2 regions of the Paenibacillus sp. FSL H8-0317 genome follow, and region 1 is predicted to be linked to the other one. Evidence: predicted binding sites of a transcription regulator. Region 1 holds the regulator's gene; the other holds the start of a gene.

Evidence for each region. Region 1 encodes Rex, which represses fermentation and respiration genes when NADH is low (regulators of the CRP and FNR family bind a similar motif). Its sites were predicted from a motif close to TTGTGAAATATTTCACAA; they were not measured.
Region 2: nirB (nitrite reductase large subunit NirB) is a predicted target of Rex. The motif match lies at 2,015-2,032, and genes of this name have one in related genera.

What each region holds. Positions count from the first base shown of each region.
Region 1 is NZ_CP150294.1:4,527,360-4,531,595, reverse strand. Features, by position in the region: gene dinG (ATP-dependent DNA helicase DinG) at 1-1,370, shown strand, start outside; gene MHB43_RS20050 (redox-sensing transcriptional repressor Rex) at 1,589-2,242, shown strand; gene MHB43_RS20045 (amidohydrolase) at 2,229-3,536, shown strand; gene MHB43_RS20040 (DUF5590 domain-containing protein) at 3,574-4,104, shown strand.
Region 2 is NZ_CP150294.1:5,168,359-5,172,594, reverse strand. Features, by position in the region: gene nirB (nitrite reductase large subunit NirB) at 1-1,925, opposite strand, end outside; gene MHB43_RS23190 (metal-dependent hydrolase) at 2,201-2,908, shown strand; gene MHB43_RS23185 (hypothetical protein) at 3,139-3,459, opposite strand; gene MHB43_RS23180 (M42 family metallopeptidase) at 3,619-4,236, opposite strand, start outside.

The sequences.
Region 1 (4,236 bases):
TGTTTAAAGACAGTCGTAATGGTCAGTTGCCTATGCTTCGTTCCCAGTTATCCGGGCATGAAAATTCAGTGCAATGGGGCTCCATGGTGGATCAAATGTTCCCGCTCGCTCTTGAAGTTAAGGAGCTGTGGGATCGTATGAGCGATGCCTTGTTCGGTCTGTTGCCTGAACGAAGTGATGCTTCACCGGGAGAGACGGGGCAATTTTCACTGCGTCTGAAAGCATCTCAGAAACCTGCTAAATGGGAGGAGTTGCAGGATCTGGAGAACCAGATCTATGTGACTCTGGGCGATTTGGTTCGCAAAGGGGACAAATTGCTGCTTGAGGTGAAAGAGGATCAGGATGATTATCAATCGGATAGTCTGATCACGGACATTACAGGATTGCTGAAAGATCTGACCACATTGAAGGAGAATCTACGTTTCTTCATGCGAATGGATGACGCCAAAACGGTGTACTGGATGGAAGCCAGCGGCCAGTTCCGCAGTAAATCTCTCCAGCTGTATGCCGTACCTGTAGATGTCAGTGCACAGCTTAAGGATTTGTTTTTTGACAAAAAGAAAAGTGTTGTGCTTACATCGGCTACGCTCTCTGTGGATAAGTCATTCCAGTTCATGATTGAACAGCTTGGCTTGCAGGAAGCTTCCGAGAATAATCGGCTGTTAACGTCGATGCTGCCTTCACCTTTCAACTATCGCGATCAGGCACTTCTGGTGATTCCGCGTGATTTCCCGAGTGTGAAGGGAAGTGTGGGTGATGCGCACTTTGTTAATATGCTGGTGCAATCCCTCGCAGAGACGGCAATTGCCACGCGTGGACGCATGATGGTTCTGTTTACTTCATACAAGATGCTGCGACAGGTCTATGATCCGCTGAAAGAAGCTCTTTCTGGTAACGACATCTCGTTACTTGGGCAAGGCGTTGACAGTGGAAGTCGTTCCAAATTGACTCGCAGGTTCCAAGATGCCAAAGCAACGGTACTTTTGGGCACAAGCAGCTTCTGGGAGGGTGTAGATATCCCGGGAGAGGCCCTAACCTGTCTCGCTATTGTTCGACTGCCTTTCCAGCCACCGAATCATCCGTTGGTGGAAGCCAAGAGTGAGCTGCTTCAGGAACAGAAGAAAAATCCGTTCATGAAACTGTCCGTGCCGCAAGCGGTCATTCGTTTCAAACAGGGATTTGGCCGGTTGGTGCGTACAGCGAAGGACAGAGGAATTGTCATTGTTTATGATACACGGGTGATTGAAGCGTACTATGGTAAATTCTTTTTATATTCATTACCTGGTCCCAAAATGGAACACATGCTCACGGAGCAGATGGTTCCACGAATTACCGAGTGGTTGGAAAAACCTGCTAATGAACAAAAATAATGGTTGTTTTGTTCGTTACATCATTGCATGACACTATTGTTTGGCGTTAAACTTTATTAGATATTCCCGTATCCGATTTAAGCAGTTGCACGCAAGAACTTATAACCTAAATTACAAGGAGCATTCTGTATAAAATGTCACGTTTATCTTTGAGTTTATACAGAATGCTCATCTTTTCATCTATTATTTTATCGTGGCCTTGGTAAGGGGGAGCAAGAATGAAATCGGATAAAATTTCGGAAGCGGTGGTACGACGTCTGCCTGTATACTTGCGTTATTTGAACGAGTTGCATCAGCGTGAGGTGGCTACTGTTTCTTCTCAAGAGCTTGGACAGAGGCTGGATCTGAATCCGGCCCAAATTCGTAAAGACCTGGCTTACTTCGGTGATTTTGGTCGTAAAGGGATCGGGTATGATGTATCCTATTTGATCGAGAAAATTCGTCACATTCTCAAGATCGATCAGCAAATTAATGTAGCTCTGGTAGGCGCGGGTAATCTAGGTCAAGCCTTGTCCAACTACAACGCATATCTGAAAGACAACATGAAGATTGTTGCTGTATTTGATGCATATGGACCGAAGATTGGTAGTCAAATCAACAGTTTGACGGTAAAACCAATGGATGAATTGACGGAAGCGGTTAAAACGGATAACATCCGCATCGGAATTATCACGGTTCCGGATACGGAAGCCCAAAATGTAGCCGATCAGCTTATTGAATCCGGAATCGAAGCGATCCTTAATTTTGCACCAACAATTCTAAAAACACCGCCGCATATCCGCATTCACCATGCTGACTTTACAACGGATCTGCTTAGTTTGGCCTATTACTTGGAGACTGGAAAGGACGACGAGGAAGATGACAACAAATAGATGGGTAATCCACAACGGCAAATTTGCCGTTAATGAAGGCGGCACAACATGGAACGTGGTCCAAGGATACATGGTTGTTGAGAATGACAAGATTGTGCATATTGGTGAGACATTGCCGGATGAAGACAAAAATAGTACCAAGGTAGATGGAAAAGGACTGTTCTTCCTGCCGGGTCTGATCAATACGCATGGTCATGCAGCGATGTCGTTGCTCAGAGGGCACGGAGACGATCTTGCATTGCAAGTATGGTTGCAGGAAAAAATGTGGCCGATGGAAGCGAAAATGACTTCAGAAGATGTATATTGGGGAACCTCGCTATCGGTGCTTGAAATGTTGAAAGGCGGAACTACGGCTTTCCTGGACATGTACGATCACATGGATCAAGTGGCCAAAGTTGTGGAGCAATCCGGCGTTAGAGCAGCACTGGCACGTGGTGTAATCGGGCTGTGCTCGGAAGAAGAGCAACTGCGGAAGCTGGAGGAGTCGGCAGCGTTTGCACGTGAGTGGAATGGACAGGCAGATGGTCGTATTACAACCGTAATCTCGCCACATGCCCCATATACATGCCCTCCTGACTACATAGAGAAGCTTGTACAGGTAGCGAATGACCTAAACCTTCCTCTCCATACACATATGTCTGAAACGCTTCGTGAAGTGGAGCAGAACGTGGCTGATTATGGACTGCGTCCTGTGGCACATCTGGAGAAACTGGGCTTTTTCTCCCGTCCATCCCTGGTTGCACATGCGGTGCATCTGAATGATGAAGAGATTGAAATTCTGGCCCGTCATGATGTGGCTGTATCCCATAACCCGGGAAGTAACCTGAAACTTGCTTCCGGAGTTGCGGGGGTACCTGCATTGCTGAAAGCAGGAGTTACCGTGTCACTCGGAACAGACGGACCAGCAAGCAACAACAACCTGGATATGTTCGAGGAAATGAGACTGGCTGCATTGATCCACAAAGGTGTATCTGGTGACCCGACGGCAGTACCGGCAGGCGAAGCGTTACTACTCGGAACGTCATATGGTGCCAAATCCATCTTCTTGAACAATACCGGAGCGCTTCAGGTCGGCATGAAGGCTGATTTTATCGCCCTTGATATTGAACAGGCACATTTCTATCCACATACAGACCTGATCTCACATACGATCTACTCGGCTTCTGCCAAAGATGTTGAGCACGTATGGGTGGATGGAAAACAAGTGGTGAAACATGGCGAATGTCTGACGCTGGATGAAGAACGTATTTTGCGTGAGTCTCAATTGGCATTTGATGGTCTGCTTGCTCGTTAATTGCAGGACAGCATCATAGGGAAAGGAAGTTCGGCTTTTGAAGAAAAAAAAGAAGTGGATATGGATTTCGCTACTTGCACTGGTTCTGATTCTGTTTGGACTTCAGCGTTATTACGTCTATGTCACGCAGGACCAGCGCAAGGAAGAAGCGCTCGCTATAGAGGCAGCACAGAAGCAACTGGGCATTACATCCTATGATGAATTGCGCAAGTACATCTGGGGAGACAAAGAAGGCTCTGACAATATCTACTGGACCCTGATCGGCAAAAATAAGGATAACCAGGATGTTATGGTCTGGGTTAAATTCGATGCAAACAATCAACCGGCTAAGGGTGCAAACGCTGTACACAGTGAGCTGCTGCAGAATGGCATGTCCGAAGCGCAGATCCGCAATCGCTTCAGTTCTGAAGTTCCTGCCGGTGAGATTAAGCGAATCATGCCCGGAGTTGTGAATGGAATATATGTGTGGCAAGTGTATTATAAAGACGGTACGCATAACCACTATCGCTTTTATCGTTTTAGCAACGGAGAACAGGTGGACCTGGTCTACACACTCCCGAACAGCTAGAACAAATAGAGTGACATAACTAGAGAATTTAAAGAAATGAAAGAACCGGCAGACGGATATCCGACTGAACCGGTTCTTTGTGTTGTCTGTAAACATTTTTGATTTAAATAGTTAAAATTAATAATTTATTCA
Region 2 (4,236 bases), 640 kb from region 1:
CAGAATTGGGAGCCGACACATGTTTTGACCGTACGCAGCGATTTGGCGTAAGCATAACCTGAAGGCATATCCAGTTCAGCCCAGACTTTGGTCAGATCTTCTTTTTTAACACCAATCAAGTCGAGACGCTGACCCCCAGTCACTTTGACTGCTTTCACATCATATTTGACTGATACGTCAGCGATTCGTTTAAGGTCCGCTGGTGTAGTCACCCCGCCATACATCCGAGGTACAACCGTATACGTTCCATCCTTTTGAATATTCGCGTTCATACGTTCGTTAACAAAACGGGATTCTTTCTCATCTTCGTGTGTATCTGGTGCAATCATGCCAAGGTAGTAGTTGATCGCCGGACGACATTTGGAACAACCTTCAGGTTGACTCCAACCCAGTACATTCATGACCTCTTTGGTCGTTTGTAATCCCTTTGCACGAATCTCGGCTACAATCTCATCCCGTCCCATGGAAGTACATCCGCATATTCCCTGTTTGGCTCCACTGCTGAAACTGTCTCCAAGTACATATTGCAGAATCTGTTCCACAACCGGTTTACAACCACCGCAAGAGCGAGTTGCACCGGTACAGGCTTTGATTTCATCTACAGTAGTAAGGCCCTGGTTTGTAATGACATCAACAATGGTTCCTTTGGTTACCCCGTTACATCCACAGACGATCTCGTCCTCGGGCATCGTTTCAACAGAGGTTGCTTTCTTATGACCACCGCAGCCTGTACCCATGAGTGAACCATACAATTCTTCGGTCATTTCGGTCTGTTGTTTAATCAGCTTCTGCAATTCGGCAGAATCCGTAATGTCACCGAAGAGCACGGCGCCGACCATTTTATTATCACGGAGCAGAATTTTTTTGTAAGTCCGTTTCCAGTCATCTTTGTGCGAAATGACGGTGTGCTCCGGACTGTCGATGAATTCACCGGTTGAAAAGACGTCTACACCCGAAATTTTCAATTTCGTAGATACAACAGAACCTTCATAAGGAGCCGTTTCAACCCCGCAGATATGTTTCGCCAGAATCATACCTTGCTCGAACAATGGGGCAACGAGGCCGTAACATACCCCGCGGTGCTCTGTACATTCCCCGACCGAGTACACATTCTCAAGTGAAGTCTGCATATAGTCATCCACGACAATCCCCCGGTTGACTTCCATACCGCTTTCGCGGGCTACAGCCGTATTGGGTTTAATGCCTACAGCCATGACCACAAAATCAACATTCAGAACCGTATCATCTGCAAAACGTATCCCTTCAACCCGTTCGCCGCCCAGCAGTTCGGAAGTCTGCGCACCCATTTTGAACCGGATACCCTGACGTTCGAGTTCCGCCTTCAACATGGCTGAAGCTTGCGGATCAAGCTGACGCTCCATCAGATCCTGCATTAAGTGCACTACGGTAACTTCCATGCCAAGTTGTACCAACCCTTTGGCAGCTTCAAGGCCTAGCAGTCCGCCTCCGATAACGGCCGCTCGTTTATACTGCTTAGCAGCTTCCAGCATGACATTGCAATCGGCGATATCGCGGAAACCGACAACACCTTCTTTGTCATGTCCAGGTACGGGGAGAATAAAGGAGTTAGAGCCTGTCGCAATGATGATTTTGTCATAAGGGAAGCGAGTTCCATCCTCCGTCACAACCTCATGGGTATCCGAATCAATTCGGGTTACGGTTGTTCCTGTATGGAGGGTAATACCATAATCCTGATACCAGTGGAGATCATTCAGTACGATGTCATCCAGTGTTTTGCTTCCTTCCAATACATAGGACAACATAATGCGGTTGTAGTTAGGGTAGGGCTCTGTGCCAAAAACAGTAATATCAAATCGCGTAGTTAATTTCAAAATTTGTTCTACGGTACTGATTCCTGCCATTCCGTTACCTATGATAACGAGTTTCTCTTTTTTTCCGTTCATGTGTGTATGCCTCCTTGTTTAGACGCTGTACATTACCAACAATTTTAGTGGTTTATATTTGAAATTATACAAGTAGTTGACGACAGTTTATGTGATTTAATTCACTAATAAAGATAAAAGAGTCATAAATATAATGGTGTGAGCCCCATCACAGAAAGTGATATTTATTTTTATACAAATAAGAAATGCGAACTATTGTTCTTATTTTGTTTTCGTTGTAAAATCGGAAATGGGCCGTATTGTTCCCGATTTCTTCGAAAGGACGTTTTTGCATCATGATGGGAAGATCCCACCTTATTATCGGGACAGGCGTGTCACTTTCTGTTCTGCAGTTGGCCGGTATGCCGGTGACAGCGCCGGCAGTTACGGTTGCTCTGATTGGTTCGTTATTGCCTGACATTGATGAGCCGAATTCGCTGCTGGTATCCAGAGCCTTGCCTAACAGTCTGATCAGGCTGTTACAGACGATTCTGTTGCCCACAGCTGTATTTGTGTACTTCTATGTTCATGCCAAACCATGGAACCTGTTGCTTGCGATCCTCATTGCGCTTGTGTCATTCCTGCCTTCGCGTTCGCTTCGCAAAGTGTTGATGTTTGCGATTGGACTCGGGCTGGTCTTTTATGGTCACGCGTTCGCACCGTGGAACTTGATTGCAGGCAGTTTGTTAATGCTCTGCACCACACTGACTCATAGGGGACTGACACATACCCTGTACGGAACCGCAATATGGGCGGGCTTGTTGTACAGCACGACCCAGCAGCAGGGACCGGAGATCTGGGTAGCGGGAGGCACGGCATATGCGATGCATCTGTTGGCCGATTCACTAACCAATCGGGGTATTCGTCCGTTACCACCGCTCAAGTGGCGAATACGGGTGAATCTGATGAGTACAGGGACCAAGCGTGGGGCCGTTGTAGAGAATGTCTGCATTGTGCTTACTCTTATTTTGGCCTGGATTGCATTCTCACCGCTATTTCTATAGCCATCCAAAAACGCCAGCCCGCATATTGTGGGCTGGCGTTTACAGGAATGCATTTCATAATGAATGGATCGTAATAACCTAGCCAATTCAGGATTGAGAAGGAGAATCAGTCAGGTCGTCAATATCGGAAGAACCGAATACAAATAAAACAACAAGAATGACAATAATCAATAGCTCAGCGAAACCATTTCCGTCAAAGTCAGACATCACTTCAACCTCATTTCTTGGCGTTAAGAATTGATTCTTTGTTGGAAAGCCCGTATAACATCATTCAACGTCATGTCCCCACCAATCTCATCCAGGAATTGCACCAGTTTGTCTTGATTCGATGGTGTGATATTTTGTAACGTTTTATATTGTCCGACCAGTTCAACGACCAGTGTAGCTTCTCGAAACAACGTGACCGCATCCACTCTTAACTTCCCACTGACCAGTAATGCTGCAACGATAAGTTCCAGATTTCTTCCTTTAAGGTTGCCATTGAGAAGGGTGTTTGCGGCATTTGTTTTTTTGGAGCCTTTATTCGATTTTCCATTCCTTCTCACTGCCATAACAGGTCCCCCGCTGCTTGGTGTTTAATTCATCTTCCGTTATTGTATCTTATGTATAATTCCCTATAATGTTCGGCCTATTAATCTACGTGTCTAACTGATATCGTTGTGAATATAAAAAAAAGACCTCCCGATTGTTAGGAGGTCTCTTGTCAGCTATTACGCGTTATTAATTATGGTATTCATCGTTGTCCGATCAAGACCTTTGACCAGCTTCACGATCAGTTCTTTGGCTGCATCGTAGTCATCCGTGTGAATGATGGAAGATGAGGTATGGATATAACGTGCGCAGATACCAATAACTGTTGATGGTACACCAATGCCACTCAGGTGAACTTGACCTGCATCGGTACCACCTGGTGAGATGAAATACTGCATTTTGATCTGATTGGATGAAGCCGTATCTTGAACATATTCCACCATTCCGCGATGGGTGAACATACCCGGGTCAAAAATACGAAGCAATGCGCCTTCTCCGATATGTCCAAAGGACTGTTTGTCACATGTCATATCATTCGCCGCGCTACAGTCAAGTGCAAAGAAGATATCAGGCTGAATCAGATTGGCCGCCGTACGTGCACCGCGAAGCCCCAGTTCTTCCTGAACCGTTGCACCAGCATAGAGTGTGTTAGGCAGTTTTTCCTTGTGAAGCGCTTCAACCAGTTCAAGTGCAAGTCCTACGCCGTAACGATTATCCCACGCTTTAGCCATAATCTTCTTAGGATTGGCCATAGGTGTGAATTCACAGATTGGCACAATCTGCATACCTGGGTGGAT